DNA from 2 places in the Pseudoflavonifractor sp. An176 genome. Region 1 is predicted to be linked to the other one. Evidence: a T-box and tRNA genes for the amino acid it is inferred to sense, from the RefSeq annotation. Region 1 holds a T-box; the other holds one or more tRNA genes.
What was found. The T-box of region 1 lies ahead of B5F12_RS04320 (valine--tRNA ligase). A T-box ahead of a tRNA ligase gene usually reads a tRNA of that ligase, here a tRNA-Val.
Positions count from the first base shown of each region.

Region 2: it has a tRNA-Val gene. The T-box ahead of B5F12_RS04320 (valine--tRNA ligase) is inferred to sense a tRNA for this amino acid. The anticodon was not compared.

Region 1 covers NZ_NFKO01000005.1:25,982-36,519, forward strand. Annotated here, with positions in the region: gene htpG (molecular chaperone HtpG) at 1-506, shown strand, start outside; gene B5F12_RS04310 (substrate-binding domain-containing protein) at 618-2,630, shown strand; gene B5F12_RS04315 (SIR2 family protein) at 2,898-4,949, shown strand; T-box leader at 4,983-5,208, shown strand; gene B5F12_RS04320 (valine--tRNA ligase) at 5,261-7,894, shown strand; gene B5F12_RS04325 (STAS domain-containing protein) at 8,024-8,329, shown strand; gene spoIIAB (anti-sigma F factor) at 8,343-8,786, shown strand; gene B5F12_RS04335 (sigma-70 family RNA polymerase sigma factor) at 8,783-9,520, shown strand; gene B5F12_RS04340 (glycosyltransferase family 2 protein) at 9,572-10,525, shown strand.
Region 2 covers NZ_NFKO01000017.1:28,899-39,436, reverse strand. Annotated here, with positions in the region: gene B5F12_RS08160 (glycoside hydrolase family 2 TIM barrel-domain containing protein) at 1-3,471, opposite strand, end outside; gene B5F12_RS08155 (hypothetical protein) at 3,797-4,330, opposite strand; gene B5F12_RS08150 (ABC transporter ATP-binding protein) at 5,053-6,705, shown strand; gene B5F12_RS08145 (helix-turn-helix domain-containing protein) at 6,901-7,890, opposite strand; tRNA gene B5F12_RS08140 (tRNA-Val) at 7,993-8,068, opposite strand; tRNA gene B5F12_RS08135 (tRNA-Glu) at 8,074-8,148, opposite strand; tRNA gene B5F12_RS08130 (tRNA-Met) at 8,211-8,287, opposite strand; gene B5F12_RS08125 (glycine--tRNA ligase) at 9,049-10,479, opposite strand.

The DNA.
Region 1 (10,538 bases):
GCCTCACCGAAGAGGTGGACGAGTTTGTCATGCAGGCTCTGGCCGAGGTGGACGGCAAGAAAATCAAGTCCGTGTCCGACCCCGACGCCCTGCCTGAGACCGACGAGGAGAAGGCCCAGCAGGAGAAGCAGGCCGAAGAGAGCAAAGCTGTGCTGGACTTCGTCAAGGAGACCCTGGGGGACAAGATCAAGGAGGCCCGCATCTCCAAGATCCTCAAGTCCGCCCCTGTGTGCATGACCGCCGACGGCCCCATGTCCCTGGAGATGGAGAAGTATTTCTCCCGCATGGAGGGCGCCCAGGCCGGCACGATGAAGGCGGAGCGCGTGCTGGAGCTCAACCCCAACTCCGACGCCTTTGCCGCTCTGCGCACCGCTGTGGACAGCGGCGACAAAGAGAAGGCCGCCACCTACGTGCAGGTGCTCTACCACCAGGCCCTGCTCATTGCAGGCCTGCCCATTGAGGATGCCGCCGCTTACACCCAGCTGGTGTGCTCCCTGATGAAGTAACCTTCTACTCCTCTTAAAGCCCCTGCCTCCCTATGAGGCGGGGGCTTTTCTTATGCTCCAGGTGTGGTATAGTATAGGTAATAACCCATCAAGTTTCCCAAGGAGGTGCCTATGAAGCCCCGGAACACTGCCGCCCTACTCTCCGTAGCCCTGCTGTTTTCCCTGTCTGCCTGCAAGTCTCTCAATCTCCAGGCCACGCCCGCTCCCACCCCTACTCCAAAACCCCTCACCTTCACCTGGGAGAACTTTCCCCGTCTGGACGGCTCTGCCGAGACCGTCCCCCTGGCCCAAAGTCTGGCCGGGGTGATGCTGGATGAGTTTCCCCTGATGCCCCTGAACCTGACCAACTTCTCCGGCACAGACCAGGCCTTTCAACGGCTCCAGTCTGGAAAGAGTAATCTGCTTCTGGTCTCCGACCCTCCGCAGGAGATTCTGGACCAGTTGGGACAGGAGGGGTGCGACATTCAAATGGAGGAGCTGGCCACCGACGGACTGGTGTTTGTGGTCCACGCCGACAACCCGGTGGATTCCCTCACCATCGACCAGCTCCGGGACATCTATACCGGAACCATCACCAACTGGAAGGAGGTAGGCGGTGAGGATGCAGAGATTCTCCCCTTCCAAAGTCTCACCGACACCGGAAGTCAGGCCCTGATGGACCGCTTGGTGATGGATGGACAGGAGATGACCGAATTCCCCACGGACTACACCGACTACATGACTGGGATGGAGGAAGGGCAGAAGAGTTTTGACTACTCCCCCAATGCCATCGGCTACACCCTCTACCGCCACACCCAGGACCTGGCGGAGGTTCCGGGGTTGAAGGTGGTGGAGGTAAACGGCGTGTCCCCCTCTGCCCAGACCGTCAGTGACCACACCTACCCCCTGAGCACCACCTACTATGTGGTTATGTCTGCCCAGCAGGACCCGGACACCCCCACCTATGCCCTGTACCACTGGCTACTCAGTACCCAAGGACAGCGACTGCTGGAGGGCTGTGCCTCTGTAAGCCAGAAGGAAGAGGACGGTTCCGGCTACGCCATCACCACCCACTGGGAGAGGCTGGAGCCCATCGACACTCCCAATGCCCAGCGGTGCTATGAGAGCTATACCGACCATCTCATCCCCTCGGAGGAGTACGGCTCCCTGGTGCCCTACATCGGTGGCCGTGTCCACACCAATGCCGAGGGCAACTGGCTGTATGGACTGGCCACCCGAGACGGTGTCATCGTCACCGACCCGGTGTTCGACGATGCCATGAATTTGAGGAGCACACCCATGCCCTGGACGGGCACCTCTTCTCCTGACATGCTATTGCTGACCACCAAAGACCAAACCCAGACCCAGCTGGGCCTGGCCGCCTCCGACGGCAGCTGGTACACGGGGCAGATCTTTCAGGGGCTCTTATGCTCCTATGAGCTGGGCGCCCTTATGATCTCCCAGACAGGCGATTTGGTGATGGTGTCGCCCGATGGCACCCAATCCCCCTTCCACCTCAGTGAGAACGTGAGCCTCCCCACCCTCTACCCCACCATGGACTGGCCCTATATGGCCTGGTCCACCGATGAGAGTACAACGACCTTGGATGTCTATCTGGACCTGCGGGACGGCACGGTATATCACCAGGCCCCCGCCGACTTTCAGCCCGCTGATTTCCCGGATGGAGGCGGCTATTTCGTAGGTGGCCGGTTTCAGCTGGAGGGGACCACCCTCACCATCTACCCCGACCACGGGGACTCCCACACGTTTGATGTGGGAGAGGACTGTACCCGGGTGGACATAAACGGAGACCGGGTGCTGCTGTTCTATGACACCACCCCCGAATCCTTCCGGCTCGCCGATTGGAACGGAAATATTCTCCTCTCCGGCGAAGACTTCACCCCCTACTTCCTCACCTATGGTGACATCGACACCCCCTCCCTGTTCACTTATAATAGTGGCCATGCTGAAAATATCGCCGCCAACTCCCTGGTGTTGGACCGGGATGGAAACCCGCTCTTCACCACCCAGGGCAGCCAGGTGATACAATACGGAGACCGGCTACTCTACGCCACCCAGGGCCACTACATCCTCAGCGACCTGTCCGGGAACGCCCTCTTATGTCTGCCACGGCTGGACCAATGAGTCTTATGCCTCCGCCTGAATCAGGCGGAGGCATTTACAACTACTAATAACCATATTTTAGTTCTTCTCAAGCAAAACATCTTGTCCATCATGATATTTTACGATATAATATATATTGTATATCTTTTTATCTCAACTATATACATCAAAGCCACAGCTATTCGGATGTTTATACATCTCACAAGATTGCCGACAAATAAACATTTTTATTTTGTACAATAACTCATCAGACATTTTGCTTATGGTAGAAAATACACGAGGTGGAATATGGGATACAAAGAGAAAATACAAGCAGATACATTTACTCAGATTATGGAACAAAACATAAAGCATCTTGATGATCTTGCAGAAAAAATGAAATTAGGTTATGTGTCTGTGTTTGCTGGCGCTGGATTATCGGTCGCCTCCGGCTATGTCGATTGGAGGAAATTGTTGGAGCCAATTCGTAATCAGTTGCGCCTGGACACAAACGTAGATTTAACCGAACTCGCGCAATATTATGATAATCAATATGGACGCCAAGGATTAAACAATACTATATTTAATGAGTTCTCTAAGGTTCCAAAAAACAACAAGAATGTTGAATGGCTAACTAAACTTCCTATTCGTGAGTACTGGACAACTAATTATGACGATATCATAGAGAGTGAATTAGTCCGCCGTGGAAAAGTAGTTGATACCGTTGTCAATCAGGAGTCGTTTAAATACCATAACCCTAGATGTGAAGTTGTGGTTTATAAAATGCATGGAGATAAAAAGTATCCTGATGATGTTGTTCTAACAAAAAAAGATTATCATGAGTACGATGAAAAGCGTCCATTATTTACAAAATTATTATCAGTCGAACTCATACGCCGCACCTTTCTTTTTATCGGTTTTAGCTTCAATGATCCAAATTTAGAAAGAATTATTAGTATGTCAAAAAATATGCTCAACAGCAAATTGCTTTCATCCCATTATTGCTTTATGCGAAAAGTCCAACTCTGGGATTATTTAAACGAACAAAATAAGCTAACTGAGGAATCTGTAGACAAATATATACAGGACCGGAACTACCAGAAATTCCGCATAGACGACATGGCAAAATCAGGAATTTTCACCATATTGGTGGATGATTTTGAACAAATAACGTTAATGCTGCAATATTTATATAACAAATATATTTCCAATAACGTATTTATATCAGGTGGAATCAACCCAGACGACCTATCAAACTATGGATCTTTTTATCCAAAAGTTCTTCATACATCTAAGCTAAGCCCTCCCGAGGAATTTCTTACATCGTTGGGAAAAAAGTTAGTTGATAACGGTTTTGAAATCTACACTGGTTTTGGTGCGGGTGTTGGAAACTATATTTTGTCTGGCGTATTATCAAGCAATCGGCGTAATCCTTTAAATGCAGATATCACCAAAACTGATATGCATATTAGTAGCTTACTTGGCGTTGAAAATGAATTAAAAGATGAAATTAGGACAAGACTTATAGAACAATGTAGCAGTATACTCATTCTTTTCGGATATAATGAACATGCCGAACTTGAATCAGGAAACATGCAGGAAGGCGAGGCAACTGACACAGTGTCAACTGGCATTCACTTGGAATATGAAATCGCAAAAAAACTCGAGGAATTTATTGTTCCTGTCCAGCAGACAGGTTTCGAGGCTAAAAGGATTTATGACGAGATGGTAAAACGTGGGGAACTGAACGAAGATTTAAAAAATTTTCTTGCCAAAGAAAACTCCGTAGAAGATTTAGTGGATGGAATCATTGATGTTCTAAAACAACATAGAGTTCAACACGAGCAGAAATTGAGTGACCAATTAGTAGCAAGTATGGCAAAGTACGGCATAGGAGTCTTTATCAGTTATCACTATAGAAGAGATCATGAGATTGCACGACAAATCACAAACATAATCAATCAAGATAAACTAGGAATCTTTACCGCTGTGCGAGAAAATGAGAAGGGCACTGATCCAGAAGTAGTGAAAAACTGGGTATGTGAAGAAATCCAGAAGACTAAAATTACTATACTGTTAATAAGCAGAGAAACATTAGGGCGTGAATATGTCTCATATGAGTTGTCCCTAAGTAAGAAAAACGGAAATACCATCATTACCGTAATCATTGATAGCGATGAAAACCATTTTTCTGACGATGAAATTCAAACTATAAGCAAGAAACTCCAGAAGGACTTCTCTATCAATTCCAAAGTCAGAAGATGGTTTGCAGATAACGGACCTGATAACTTGTTAGAGTGGCTAAATGACGCAGTGAACTCATCTTTAGACCATGACACCGTCCCACCTGCTTTTCCTTGACAACGCTGCCGATTTTGCATATACTGTTACGGTACAATGGCTGTGATGGGAAGGAGTACCCACCCGCTTCTGGTTCAGAGAGATGCCGGTTTGGTGCAAGGCATGGCAGAGGGCGTGGGGAAGGTGGTCCCGGAGCTGCGGCGTTGAACGTAAGGAGTAAATGCCGCCGTGTCCCTACGTCAGTGGGAAAAGAGTGCGGGCTGTGTATATCCGGTCCGAATTCAGGTGGTACCGCGGACATTTCCAGTTCGCCCTGAGTCTACGACTTGGGGCGAACTTTTTTTGCCCCATGACAAATAAGGAGTGTTGTTATGAAGAAAGAACTGCCCAAGGTCTATGAACCCCAGGAGGTAGAGGGCCGCATCTACGAGATGTGGGAGAAGAACGGCTGCTTTGCCGGGCACCGTGACCCGGACAAGAAGCCCTTCACCATCGTCATGCCGCCCCCCAACGTCACCGGACAGCTGCACATGGGCCACGCCATGGACTGCACCCTCCAGGACATTCTCATTCGTTTCAAGCGGATGCAGGGCTACGCCGCCCTGTGGGTGCCCGGCACCGACCACGCCGGCATCGCCACCCAGATCAAGGTGGAGGAGGAACTGCGCAAGAAAGAGGGCCTGTCCCGCCACGACCTGGGCCGTGAGAAGTTCCTGGAGCGGGTGTGGGACTGGAAGCACCAGTACGGCAACCGCATCGTGGCCCAGCAGAAGAAGATGGGCGCCTCCTGTGACTGGGACCGCTCCCGGTTCACCATGGACGAGGGCCTGTCCAAGGCCGTGCGCCATGTGTTTGTCTCCCTGTACAAGAAGGGCCTCATTTACAAGGGAAGCCGCATCGTCAACTGGTGCCCTCACTGCGTCACCGCTCTGTCTGACGCTGAGGTGGAGTATCAGGACAAGCCCGGCCACCTGTGGCACCTGCGCTACCCCATCGTAGGCGAGGAGGGCCGCTATGTCATCGTGGCCACCACCCGGCCTGAGACCATGCTGGGCGACACCGGCGTGGCCGTCAACCCCAACGACGAGCGGTACAAGGACCTCATCGGCAAAAAGTGTCTGCTGCCTCTGGTCAACCGTGAAATTCCCATTGTGGCCGACGAGTATGTGGACATGGAGTTCGGCACCGGCTGCGTGAAGATGACCCCCGCCCACGACCCCAACGACTTCGAGGTGGGTCTGCGGTGCAACCTGGAGTCCATCCGGGTGCTGGATGACCACGGCGTGGTCAATGAAAACGGCGGCAAGTACCAGGGGCTCGAGCGCTACGAGGCCCGGAAGGCCATCGTGGCCGACCTGGACGCACTGGGCCTGCTGGAGAAGATCGAGGATCACCAGCACAACGTGGGCACCTGCTACCGCTGCGGCACCGACGTGGAGCCCATCATCTCCGCCCAGTGGTTTGTGAAGATGGGCCCCCTGGCCGAGGAGGCCCTGCGGGTGGTGCGGGACGGCGAGACCAAGTTCGTCCCCGAGCGCTTCACCAAAACCTACACCAACTGGATGGAGAACGTCCACGACTGGTGTATCTCCCGTCAACTGTGGTGGGGCCACCAAATCCCCGCCTGGACCTGCTCGGAGTGCGGCCACATCACTGTGTCTGAGACCGATCCCACCGAGTGCGAGCACTGCCACTCCAAACACATCACTCAGGAAGAGGACGTGCTGGACACCTGGTTCTCCTCCGCCCTGTGGCCCTTCTCCACCCTGGGCTGGCCGGATGAGAACAGCGAGGACTTCAAGTACTTCTACCCCACCGACGTGCTGGTCACCGGCTACGACATCATCTTCTTCTGGGTGGCCCGGATGATCTTCTCCGGCTGCGCCCACACCGGCAAGACCCCCTTCCACACCGTGTTCATCCACGGCCTGGTGCGGGATGACAAGGGTCGCAAGATGTCCAAGAGCCTGGGCAACGGCATTGACCCCCTGGAGATGGCGGAGAAGTACGGCGCCGACGCCCTGCGCTTCAACCTCATCACCGGCAACAGCCCCGGCAACGACATGCGCTTCTACGTGGAGAAGTGCGAGGCCATGCGCAACTTTGCCAACAAGATTTGGAACGCCAGCCGCTTCGTGATGATGAACCTGACCATCACCGAGAACCAGCTGCCCGACACCCTGGAGCCGGAGGACAAGTGGATCCTCTGCCGCCTGGGCGAGGTCATCAATGAAGTGACCGAGAACATGGAGGCCTATGAGCTGGGCGTAGCCTCCGCCAAGGTCTACGACTTTATCTGGAGCGACTACTGCGACTGGTATATCGAGCTGACCAAGGCCCGCCTGCAGGGCGAGGACGAGGCCGCCAAGGTGCAGGCCCAGCAGGTGCTGGTGTACGTGCTCACCGAGACCCTCAAGCTTCTCCACCCCTTCATGCCCTTCATCACCGAGGAGATCTGGCAGGCTCTGCCCCACCAGGGCGACTTCCTCATGCTCCAGTCCTGGCCCAAGGCCGATCCCGCCTGGAGCGACGTGAAGGCCAAGGAGTCCATGGAGGCCGTCATGGATGTTATCCGTGCCATCCGTGCCCGCCGCTCCGAGATGAACGTGCCCCCCTCCAAGAAGGCCGCTCTCACCATCGTCACCAACGAGGCGGACATCTTCGCCTCCGGCGAGGCCCACCTGAAGCGTCTGGCCTGGTGCTCCTCTGTCACCGTCCAGCAGGAGGACCTCACCGACACCGCCGGCATGGTGTGCGACATCACCCACATGGCCAAGCTGTATATGCCTCTGGCTGAGCTGGTGGACCTGGCCAAGGAGAAGGCCCGCCTGGAGAAGGACCTGGGCAAGAAGCAGGGTGAGCTCAAGGGCCTGGAAGGCAAACTGTCCAACCCCGGCTTCCTAAACAAGGCCCCCGAGCACGTGGTGGCCGCCGAGAAGGACCGGGCCGAGAAGCTGAAGGTACTCATTGCCAAGATTGAAGAGCAACTCAGCGCAATGAACTAAACATTTGCTTCCCTATTCCGGGGTGTGCGTGGCACACCCCGGAATTTTTTTGCTTTTTGGCAGGCTTCGCCACGGTTCCCGTCCTGCGCTGGATATAATGAGAACAATCTCAGTTCAGGAGGACAAGCCATGCCCATTACCATTGACAAGCAAAACGGGGCCACCGTCATCTCCGTCCGCGGCGAGATCGACCACCACAGCGCCCGTACCATTATGGAAAACATCGACCACACCATCTCTTCTGCCCTGCCCATGCGCCTGGTGCTGGATTTGTCCAGCGTCACCTTCATGGACAGCTCCGGCATCGCCGTCCTGCTCCGTGCCCTCAGACAGATGGACCAGCTGGGCGGAAATCTGCGGGTGGTGGGAATTCCGCCCCAGCCCCGCCGGGTGCTGGACGCCGCCGGCATCGGACGGCTCATCACATTGGAATAAGGAGGGCTACATAGTGAAAGCTTTGGATCAGACCACCGTGGTGTTCACCTCCCGGTCCGCCAATGAGGGCTTTGCCCGGGCGGTGGCGGCCTGCTTTGCCACCCAGCTGGACCCCACCCTGGACGAAATTGCCGACATCAAAACCGCCGTGTCTGAGGCGGTGACCAACGCCATTGTCCACGCCTACCCCAACACCCTGGGTAAGATCACCATGCGCATGCGGCTGTTGGAGGACCTCCAGCTGGAAATTCAAATCAAGGACAGCGGCGTGGGCATTCCCGATGTGGAGCAGGCCCGCACACCTCTATTCACCACTGGAAATGAGGAGCGCTCCGGCATGGGCTTTACCATCATGGAGAGCTTTATGGACACGGTGAAGGTGCGCTCCACCGTGGGTAAGGGCACCACCGTCACCATGCGCCGCCGCATCGCCCGCCGGGTGGGTGGAGGGCAATGAACACCCTGGACACCCTCTCTCTGCTGGACGCCGCCCGGGGCGGAGACAACGACGCCTGTGAGCGGCTGCTGCTGGAAAACAGCGGCCTCATCTGGTCGGTGGCCCGCCGCTACTATGGCCGAGGGGTGGACCCGGAAGACCTGTACCAGCTGGGCTGTCTGGGGTTTCTCAAGGCGGTGCGGGGGTTCGACACCAGCTACGGCACCCAGTTCTCCACCTACGCGGTGCCTAAGATCGCCGGGGAAATCCGCCGCTTCCTCCGGGACGACGGCTCGGTGAAGGTCAGCCGCGGCATCAAGGAGCGGGCCATGGCCCTGCGCCAGTGTCGCCAGGACCTGTACCACCGCCTGGGCCGGGACCCCACCGTGGGGGAGCTGGCCCAGGCCACCGGACTGGAGCCGGAGGACATCGCCGCCGCCGAGACCGCCACCCTCTCGGTGGCCTCCCTCCAGAGCCAGACGGGAGAGGATGGCTTCACCCTGGAGTCCATTCTGGGTTGCGACGGCATGGAGGAGGAAGTGGTGGAGCGGCTGGCCCTGCGCCAGGCCATTGACGCCCTTCCGGACCGGGAGCGAAAGGTCATCCTGCTGCGCTTCTACAAAAATCTCACCCAGGAGCGCACCGCCCGGATTTTAGGGGTCAGCCAGGTCCAGATTTCCCGCATGGAGCGGCGGGCCATTGGGCACCTGCGGGAGTGGCTCACCGAAGAGTCCTTGCCAACCACCGTGGGATAGACTATAATAACAGTTAATTCAGTCTATCCCAAGGAAAGGGTGTGGGTTCCCATGCAAAATACCCTCTACGTGGTGGTCCCCTGCTACAACGAGCAGGAGGTGCTGCCCGAAACCGCGCGGCGGCTGCGGGACAAGCTGCAATACCTGATGAATCGCGGCCGCATCAGCCGCAAAAGCCGCATTCTCTTTGTCAACGACGGCTCCCGGGACGGAACCTGGGAGATCATTGAACGGCTGCACATCGGAAATCATCTCTTTTCCGGCCTCAACCTCAGCCGCAACCGGGGCCACCAGAACGCCCTGCTGGCAGGTCTGATGTACGCCAAGGACCGGGCGGACATGGCCATCTCCATGGACGCCGACCTGCAAGACGACATTGACGCCGTGGACGAGATGGTGGACAAGTACTTGGAAGGGGTGGACATCGTGTACGGTGTGCGCTCCAGCCGGGAGCGGGACACCTTCTTTAAGCGCACCACCGCCGAAGCCTTCTACCGTCTTATGAACACCCTGGGGGCGGAGACGGTGTTCAACCACGCCGACTACCGCCTCATGTCCCGGCGAGCCCTGGAAGGGCTGTCCCAGTTCCGGGAAGTGAACCTGTTTTTGCGGGGCATCGTCCCCATGATCGGCTACCGCACCGATGTGGTCACCTACGAGCGGGGCGAGCGGTTTGCCGGAGAGAGCAAGTATCCGCTGAAAAAAATGCTGGCCTTTGCACTGGAGGGCATCACCTCCCTGTCGGTGAAGCCCCTGCGCCTCATCACCGGGCTGGGATTTTTCGTCTTTCTCGTCTCCCTGTTTATGATTCTCTACAACATCATCCGCTGGGTCACGGGCAACACCGTCACGGGCTGGGCCAGCCTATCCTGCTCGGTGTGGCTCATTGGCGGGCTCATTTTGCTCTCTCTGGGGGTAATTGGCGAATATGTGGGCAAGCTATACATGGAGGCCAAAGGCCGTCCCCGCTTCCTTGTCCAGGATGTGGTGGACGAACAAGACTGAGTCTGTCCTAGAA
Region 2 (10,538 bases), on a different contig from region 1:
GATGTCACCGGAGACCTGGGCGTCCTTGCCAGCATTCTGCCAGGCCCAGTCGAAGTTGCCGTTGTCGTTGTTGACAGGAGCGCGCCAGAAGTTGGGGACAGGGCCCTGGGTCAGCAGGGTCTCGCCGTTGTACACATAGTTGGAGATGGCGCCGCTGGCCTTGTCGATGTTGAAGGAGAAGCCCTCACCGGTGATGGCGATGACGTCCTCAGCGGAGTCGTCCACCACCACTTCGTTGGCGGAGGGAGTCAGGGCCACCTGCTCTACGTTGGCAGGCACCTGGAACTGCTCATGGGCAACCTCGTGGCCAGCAGTGGCCCACAGGGTGTCGCTCTTGAGCTGCACGGAGATGTTCAGGTAGTACTCAGCGCCGTCCTTGGTCTCCTTGGGCATGTACTGAGCATAGGGGATGGTGATGGTCTGAGTGGTCTGGGGACCCACGTCGGCGTTGACAGTGCCCTCGCCGATGACGGTGCCGTTCTCCATCAGCTGCCACACCACATTGTACTCGTTGAGGTTGGTGAAGCCGTTCTCGTTCTTCACCTGCACCAGGCCGCTCATCAGATCGGCCTCAGAGGCGGTGAACCACAGGCTCTGATACTGGTACTTCACTTCCTCCAGCTCGGGCTGAGCCACACGGTCGGGAGTGACCAGACCGTTCTGGCAGAAGTTGCCGGAGTTGTTGCGCCAGTCGCCGGTGTCGCCGCCGTAGCCGAAGAACTTGCCGTCCAGGGCCTGGCCGTAGATTTCCTCGTTGTAGTAGGCATAATCCTGAGCATAGTAGTTGTAGGTGCCGTCCTTCTTCTCCTGGATGCTGCTCATCTCAGCCCACAGCAGGACGCGCTCGTCGTCCTTGCCGATGGCAGGAGTGGCGGAGTTCTGGGCACGGATCTCGTCCTGGGTCAGAGCCACGTTGTAGAAGCGGCCCATGGAGATCTCACCAGCAAACTGACGGCCGCTGTAATCGCTCTGGTAGCCCAGGCTCAGCAGGGCGCCGGAGGAGGAGATGGAGGTGGGGCCGGACTTGGAGCCGATCTCCTCGCCGTCCAGGTACACCTTCATGGCGCCGTTGTCATAGGTGGCAACCAGCTGGTGCCAGTTGTTCAAAAAGTCGTCGCCCAGCTTGGACTGCTCCACCACCAGGGAGTTCCAGCTGCCGTTGTAGACGAAGAACTCCAGGTTGTTGTCGCCGTTGAGCTTCAGAGCGAACTGCTTGTCGCCCTTGGCGGCGAAGACCTCGTTGGCCTTGAACTCGGTGGGCTTGAGAATAACTTCCACGGTGAAGGCCTTGCGGTCGCCGGACAGAGCGGCGTTGTAGGCCCCGTCGGTGTCCTCAAAGCCCACATAGCCGTTGACCAGGCTGGTGTCGGACAAAGCGCCCTCGCCGGGCTCCTTGTTGACACTCTGGGCGCCGGCCACGCTGCCGGGATAGTCGGCCAGCTCATAGCTGGTGGGATAGGTGACCACACGGGCCTGGTCCACCCAGTCCCAGATGAAGCCGCCCAGCATGTTGTCGCCGGAACGGACGGCATCCCAGTACTCCTTGATGCTGCCCACGGCGTTGCCCATGGCGTGGTCGTACTCGCACATCACGTAGGGCATGTTGTTGCGGGCCTCGCCCTGAACAGTGCCCACGGAGGGATACATGTTGGAGCCCATGTCGGTGCCGTTGGCCTTGTTGGAGCTCTCGGAGTGCACCGGACGGGTGGGATCGTTGTCCTTGAAGTACCAGATCAGATCATAGAACATGTAGTCGGCATAGTTGGCGTTGCTCTTGTAGTAGTTCTCGTTGCCGGTGGACCAGGACACGATGGCGCTGACGTTCTTCAAACGATTGAAGGTGGTGACCGTGCGGTCCATGGCCAGCTCCTTGAAGAGCACCTGCTTGCCCTCGTTGTTCATCAGCTGGTGGGACTCCAGGTTGGTCTCGGCCATCATGTACAGACCGTACTTGTTGCACAGATAGTACAGATAGTCGTCGTTGGAGTAGTGAGAGGTACGGATGGCGTTGAGGTTGTACTGCTTCATCAGCTCAACGTCCTTCTCCATAACTTCCTTGCTCACGGCCTTGCCGTACACGGGGTCGGTGTCGTGGCGGTTGGTGCCGCGGAACACCAGAGGCTGACCGTTGATGGTGATGGGCTTGTACTCGCTGTCCTGCGTGGTGCGGTTGCCGCTCCCATCCACCTCAGTGCGGGTGAACTCGATCTCACGGAAGCCCAGCTGCTGGGACATGGAGCCCAGGTAGGCGCCGCCGTCCTTGTAGAGGCTCACCACCAGGTAATACAGGTTGGGGTGCTCCGCGCTCCACAGCTCGGGGTCCTGCACGTACTTGGACAGGTCCACGGTCTGGCTGGAGCCCGCATCAATGGTGGGCACCTCGGCGGTCATGCCGTTGACGAACATGGAGCCGTCCTCGTTGTACACACGCACGTCCACCTTGTAGCCGGAGGCGGCCTGGGCGGACTCGTTCTCCACGGTGACGCTCAGGTCCAGGTTGGCGTTCTCATAGGTCTCGTCCAGGTCGGTGGTGACGAAGTAGTCGTTGAGGTGCACCTGAGGGGCGCCGTAGACGTACACGTCACGGAAGATGCCGCCGTCCTTGAACATGTCCTGCAGCTCGAACCAAGTGCCGTCGCAGAACTTATGTACTTCCACAGCCAGCAGGTTCTCGCCGTCCACCAGGTAGTCGGTGATGTCGAAGCTGTGGGGGGCGTAGGTGTCCTCGCTGTAACCCACGGGCTTGCCGTTGAGGTACACATAGTAGGCAGCCTCCACGCCCTGGAAGTTCAGGTAGATGCGGCCGTTCCTCTCTTTCAGCGTGGACAGGCCCTCATCCAGGGTAAAGGTCTTGCGGTACATACCCACGGGGTTGTAGTTGACAGGGGCCAGAGGAGCGGTGTCGCTGCTGGTGTTGTCCTCCTGCCAGGGCACCTGGGTATTGGTGTAGATGGGATAGTCCAGACCCCAATAGGTCCAGCTGGCGGGCAGCTGGAGCCCGCTGCTCCAGGAGTCATCGGGGGTGTAGTCGGTCTCGTAGAAGTTGGCGTAGCTCTCCTTGGCGATGGTGTCGTTCTTCACCACGCGCAGGGACCAGTCGGCATCGTTCTTACCGGTGAGGTACTGCACGTAGCCGGAGGCCTCCTTGTTGAAGTTGATGGCGCTGTCCAGAGCGGCATCCACGCTGTCGTAGATGACGCTGGAGGTGGCGAACATGCTGGCCTCCTCCCGGTTGACTGCAAACACGTCCTCGTTGCCGTCCTCACCGGTCCACTCCTTATAAGTAAAGGTGGGAGAGGTGATGGCGTCTTTCTTCTCCAGCACGGGGATGGAGGCGGAGGCGTTCCAGGGGTCCTTGTACCCAGCCTGGGTGTTCCCCGGCTCGGCTGCCATGGTATGAAGGGGAATCATACTCAGCAGCATGCTCAGGGCCAAACCAGTGGATACCACTCGTTTGTTGCGATTTCGCATGGGTGTTTTCCGTCCTTTCTCTTCATAGTATAGAGGCGCTGGGATGACAAGATGTTTGCTGCGACGCTCCACCCCTTTCCGGTACCGGAATTTTTACTGAATAGACATTCCACGTTTGTGTGGAAAATTTTCACTCTAGATTATCCCACTGGCCTATACAATTTACAATTGACAAACAGCACAAAACATTTGGGCCATTTTTTAGAGAAATCGCTGAACCAACTTCGGCAATACGCCGACACGGGCGGAAGGAATTGGAATTGAATTTTACAAAAAACACGCAGTCGCCTCCATTTGGAGGCAACTGCGTGGAAAAAATGGGAATTCAGCGGGAAACCAGGTACAAATTTGCCTTAACCTCCCGGTCCCGGGGGCCGTCGGGGCTGGTACACAGGGTGGTGACCTGATGGAACCCGGTGGATTGGGAAATTTGCTCCAACAGGGCGGAATGGTCCAGATAGACAGGCAAAGACACCACCAGACGCCCCTCCCGTTCCAACATCGGGTCATCTGCCAACACGTCCAACTCCCCCCGGGTGGTGTTGAGAATAAGGGAGTGGTCGTAGATCATCATTTCCGGTAAAAATTTCATGTGGTTGAAGTAGTTTTCCGGGTTGAGGGTGACAAAATCCCGCACTTCGTGGGAGGTTTTCCACACGGGGGTGCCGTGTTCCGGCATGAGGTTGTCCTCGTAGGCGGTGAGCAGGCCGTTGCCGGGGTTGACGGCGGAGGCGATGGTGTACACCTCGTCCTCGTGGAAACCCACCTTTTGGGTCTGGTAGAAGCAGGCCACCAGGGCAATCACCGCCAGCAGCAGGACAATCACCGCGTGTTTGCGCCAAAGGGAAGAGAATTTCATAGGGACCTCCCATCCGAGTTTAAAAGGACTCTGCCTGTGTTCCCACACGCAGAGTCCTTTTAGCATTTTCTTTCGCCTTTCGGCTATCCAGTCTGTGGTTGTTGCACAACCCCTCATAAAACTCCACACTGCACCGAAACTGGACCGACACCGTGCTTCACCGTTGCGACAGACCATCTTGTGGCTGTCTGTTCCTTTGCTTCTTACATGATAGCCATAATGGCCATAAAAGTCAAGGGATGACCATTTTACTCATTCAGCATTTATTTACAGAAAGAAATGCTGTGCGGAGAGTCGCACGGGTAAAGCAGAGAAACCCACGGCTTTCGCATTTGGGTCAGCGACCTTGTAGTGGGAAGAGAAATTTCCTCTCTAGAAATGTGGATTTTCCAAGCCTCAAGCTATTGGAGTCATCGTTATGAGATACTAGAAATTAACATGAAACGATATGGTGCATTGGGGGAAAAAATTATATGATTTCTTCAGCGACACAAAGTACAGCTTTGTGTTGCACTAACAAAAGAAAGGAGCGTTACACATGGAGGTTCTTACCGAAAAGAACCCCATAGAATGTGTATCTTGCGCCCAGGCACTCAGTTGTCTCAATTTGAGCTGCAAGAGGAATACCGTTCTCTATGGAGCTTCCAATTGCAACTATATTTGTGCCTATCAATGATCCACACGTATCAAAAAACAGCGACAGAATGCCAAAGGAGATCACTATGACATATTATCTCAAAAAATTCTGGAGAATTAACAGCCTTGCAGCCTTTTTACAGGTCATTACCTATGGCATTCACGTCAGCCTAAACCTGTTGATGATGCAGATGTTTCAGGGAATCATTGACCGGGACATCAGGTATTTCCTCACCTGGCTTGGTATCACCGGGCTGGGCTGGACCTTGTATTTCCTGGTCAGAAGTCTCCAGACCAAGGTTCAGTACCAGGCTGTGATGGCCATGAACAACCAATACCGCCACGACGTAGCCCACTCTCTGCTGCACAAGAGTTATGGGGAATTTCACGCCCAGGATAACGGTACCTATTTGGCCTGGATGACCAACTATACCAACAAGGTGGAGTCGCTAGCATGGGAGCCGTTCTTTCAAGGCGTAGGTCTGGCCTCGCAAGTGGTGTGGGCCATCATAGCCCTGGCCTCTCTCCACTGGTCTTTGCTGGTAGCGTCTCTGTTCAGTTTTGTCATTCTCATGGTCCTGCCCAAACTCTTCGAGAAAAAGCTGGAAGAATTGGGCAAAAAGACTGCCGATGCTCAGGCCGCCGCCACTGGAAAACTGAAGGACCTGTTAGGCGGCTTCGATGTCCTCCGGTTCTTTGGGCTGTCTGACCGCTTTCTCCGGCAATGTGACAATGCCAGTCGGGAGATGGAACAGCCCGCCTGTCATCAAAAGACCATCGCCAGCTATGTCAACAGCGTAATGGGTTTCTTTATCGTTGCCACCCAACTGCTGGTTAATGTATTCATTGGCATTCTGTCCATTCAGGGAGCTATTTTACAGGCCGCCATTATGGGTGGCGGCAACCTATGCGGTGCAGTGAGCAACGGTCTGAGCAATCTTGCAGAAATCCGCCTGTCCTTTGCTTCAGCAAAGCCCTACTTTGAGAATGTGACCCACGGCGGGGAGGAGAAGGCCGCCACCGCCCCCCAACTGGAGCCTCTGCGAGAGCACATCACGCTGGAGCACATCAGCTTCAGTTATGATGAACGAAAGCCCATTTTGAACGATCAAAGTTTCTGTTTCCAAAAGGGCGGCAAGTACGCACTCACGGGCCCCTCTGGCTGCGGCAAGTCCACCATACTCAAGCTTCTTTTAGGCTGGCTTCCAGAGTACAAGGGCATCATTCGCTTTGACGGCCTGGATGTGCGGGAGGTAACTCCGCAACAGTTGCAAAGTCAGATGAGCTACATCGAGCAGAACGTATTTTTGTTTAATACCACCATCCGGGACAACATCACCCTGGGCGGACAGTTTACCGACCAGCAGCTTGAGTGCGCCATCAAAGGAAGTGCCTTGGATGGAGACCTGAAAAATATGCCTCTGGGGCTGGACACCCCTGTCGGTGAGGAGGGGAGCAACCTTTCCGGCGGCCAAAAGCAACGGGTCGCCATCGCCCGCGCCCTCATCCATGATCGGTCCATTCTTCTGGTAGACGAAGGAACCAGCGCACTGGACCAGAAAAATGCAGATATCGTGGAGCAGAGCCTGTTGAATAACCCAAATCTCACATTAATCTTGGTCAGCCACCATCTGACATCTAAACGCAAGGCACAATTCACCAAGGTATTTGAATTGGAGCCCGTTATCTCCACAGCTTCCTACAACAGTTCTACAGAATCAAAAGAATCAGGTGAATAGAATGAAAAAATCGACGATACTGCTCTCAACCTTACTTCTGACCCTCTCGGTCTGGATCGTCCTTCCCCGGAATGCGCAGGCTACTGAACCAAGCCCCACTCCCGTATCTTCCGTTGAACCAACACAACCAGATGATACAGTGCCAGGGGATTTACCCAATCCCATAGACGTACCTGATCCGCATCCTACTGAACATTAAAAGGAAAATTCCGTTCCTAGCTGTTCTCTGGCATCAATTTCGAGCTTTTTAAGGTTATGTTCATCACCAATGGCTTTGTATATGTAGCGTGCTTGGCAGTATAGCTCCTTGCTGCAAGCTCGGTCGCCCAAGAAATACGCACACTCCGCCTTAATCGCCAGAAGGCCGGGCAAAAATTGATAATGCCCTCGATCGATGCATGTCTTCCTGCCAATTTCCGCCACTTCAATGGCATCTTCGTATCGCTTGGCTACAACTAACTCCCGGGCATAGTTGAAAGTTACCAGGCAAAGATACTTCTTGCTCTCCATATACTTCTGCAAATATTTCAGCAATTGGCTGTACAAGCCAATTGCTGTTTTTCTTTGTCCCGTCAGCGCATATACCATGGCAATCTGGTTGATAAGCTGAATCTCATCCCAAGTATACCTCAACTGTCCCACTTCTTCCGGGTCAAACCGAGGTGCGGTCAGGTGCATGGCCTCCAGCAACATTTCTAACTGCCTTTCGTAGGGATAGGCCCCACTACGCTCTCCTAACAGAGCACGATTACGCAGTATAAACTGCCTGGCAAGCGTGTCATCCGAGTCTGTGATCCCTTCCAGTTCATCCAAGGCTCTTGTCGCCTGTTCCCAGACCTGCACCTTTTCCTCTCCAATTTTCTGATAGAATTGAACGATATCATCGTTGATCTCTCTTCTCAACCGAGCTTCTTCTTCCTCATTTTTGCTCACCAGAGCATAGTATCGCTCTCCAGGTAGCCCTAGTCGTTGCAGCAGCGCATTAATCCGGCTGCGAGATGGCGTTTGCTTTCCGTTTTCCAATCGGGATATGGTGATCGGTTCGCAGATCCCCTCACACAGCTGCTCCTGTGTCATTCCTAACTCTAACCGCCGTCGTTTGATCACATCACCTAAAAAAATCTCATGCACGTTATGTTCCCCCACGATATTTATTTTGGAAAGTATACCATATTGTGCTGGCATCGTCCATAACTTCTAGGTGGCCTGACCCCGAGTGGATAGTTTAGGAAAGAGAGTGGCTGGAACGCAAAAAAGAAAGGACATCCGATTGGATGTCCTTTCTTGTGGTGGAGACTACAGAACTCGAATCTGTGACCTCTTGCGTGTGAAGCAAGCGCTCTACCGGCTGAGCTAAGCCTCCATATATGGTGACCCGTACGGGACTCGAACCCGTGTTACCGCCGTGAAAGGGCGGTGTCTTAACCGCTTGACCAACGGGCCATGTTGCCCACAGCGGGCGCTAGGTTGGGTCCCGAAGGGGCGGCCATTGCCGCCTCTCCGGGTGGTAGCGGCAATGTGATTCGAACACATGACACTACGGGTATGAACCGTATGCTCTAGCCAACTGAGCTATGCCGCCGTAAGTCGTACCCAACAGGGCAAGAGATAGTATACCCACTTTGTCCTAAAATGTCAACACCTTTTTTCAAAAAAGTTTCAAAAAATTGCGCAGCACAACATGTTGTATGTCATCAAGGCATTCTCCCATGATATGGAGCTTTCAGGCTGGCCAGCCTGGGGACGCGCTCCGCTGGGGTCCATTTTGACTGGCCAAAATGGACGAAAAGCCACAAAAGGGGCTCGCCCCTTTTGAAACCCCAAGGGTTTTATTTTGTTTTATGCGGTGGGGCCGTAGTCGGCCCTGGGCCTGGCAGGGTCACAGAGATGGCTGAGCATTTCTCAGGACAATGCGTGATTACGAAGTAAGGGTGTGCTACACCTGCCAGGGCCTCAAGTCTAGGTGGTATGCGGCCGCTTCCCGGCCGCCGTCGGCCGGGTGGACCAGAAAGGGCCGAAACCAGGAGAAACCTGCACTTTCTCAGCAGCGATGCAGAAAAACAGTGCTTTTTACTTTCTTGGTATGGTCCGTGCTCTTCGGCCCGGCCTGAAAACCACCGCAGGAACGGCCTTGTACCGCGGGGTGGATTCCACAAGGCGGGGGAAGGCCCCGCCTTTGGCGATTCTTTCCCCGATTTCTCATCGGGGAGAAATCGGGCCCAGCGGAGCGTCCCTGGCAGGGGCGCTGCACCCCGGCGCACACAGGGAAGAAGCACAGGCTTTTCCAAAAGAAAGACCAGGAGACGGCACCGTCTCCCGGTCTTTTCAATCAAATAGCCTGTCTTAGTAAGCCAGCTTGGCGTCCAGCCAGGCCTTCAGCTCAGAAATGGGCACCCGCACCTGCTCCATGGTGTCGCGGTCCCGGATGGTGACGGCGTGGTCGGCCTCCTCGGTGTCGCTGCCCACGGTCTGGAAGTCCACGGTGACGCAGTAGGGGGTGCCGATCTCGTCCTGGCGGCGGTAGCGCTTGCCGATGGAGCCGGCGTCGTCGAAGTCCACCATGAAGTACTTGGACAGCTCGGCCTGAATCTCACGGCCCTTGTCAGACAGCTTCTTGGACAGGGGCAGCACGGCCACCTTGTAGGGGGCCAGAGCGGGGTGGAGGCGCAGCACGGTGCGCACGTCGTCCTTGCCGTTTTTGTCCTGACCCACCACTTCCTCGTCGTAGGCGTCCACCAGGAAGGCCAGAGTCACACGGTCCGCGCCCAGAGAGGGCTCGATGACGTAGGGGATATAGTGCTCGTTCTTCTCCTGGTCAAAGTAGGTCATGTCCTTGCCGGAGGTGTTCTGGTGGGCGGTGAGGTCGAAGTTGGTGCGGCTGGCCACGCCCCACAGCTCGCCCCAGCCGAAGGGGAAGACAAACTCGAAGTCGGTGGTGGCGTTGGAGTAGTGGGAGAGCTCCTCGGGGTCGTGGTCACGCAGGCGCAGATTCTCGTCCTTCACGCCCAGGTCCAGCAGCCACTTGTGGCAGAAGTCTTTCCAGTAGGCAAACCACTCCAGCTCGGTGCCGGGGGTGCAGAAGAACTCCAGCTCCATCTGCTCAAACTCACGGGTACGGAAGGTGAAGTTGCCGGGGGTAATCTCGTTGCGGAAGGACTTGCCGATCTGGCAGACACCAAAGGGCAGCTTGCGGCGGGTGGTGCGCTGGACGTTCTGGAAGTTGACAAAGATGCCCTGGGCGGTCTCGGGGCGCAGATACACGGTGTTCTTGGCGTCCTCGGTGACACCCTGGAAGGTCTTGAACATCAGGTTGAACTGGCGAATATCGGTCCAGTTGTGCTTGCCGCAGGAGGGGCAGGGGATCTGGTGCTCGTCCACAAAGGCCTTCATTTCACTCTGGCTCATGGCGTCCACGGGCTTGCCCAGCTCGAAGTTGTTCTCCTGGCACCAGTCCTCGATGACCTTGTCGGCACGGAAGCGCTCCTTGCACTCCTTGCAGTCCATGAGGGGGTCGGAGAAGCCGCCCACGTGGCCAGAGGCCACCCACACCTGGGGGTTCATGAGGATGGCGCAGTCCAGACCCACGTTGTAGGGGTTCTCCTGGACGAACTTCTTCCACCAGGCCTTCTTGACGTTGTTCTTCAGCTCCACGCCCAGGGGGCCGTAGTCCCAAGTGTTGGCCAGGCCGCCGTAGATCTCAGAGCCGGAGAAGATGAAGCCGCGTCCCTTACACAGGTTTACAATCTTCTCCATGGTTTTCTCGGTGTTCTTCATGTATGACACTCCTTTTTTCGTTTTTACCTTCCATATCTCGCTGGCTCAAGGGGCAGCAT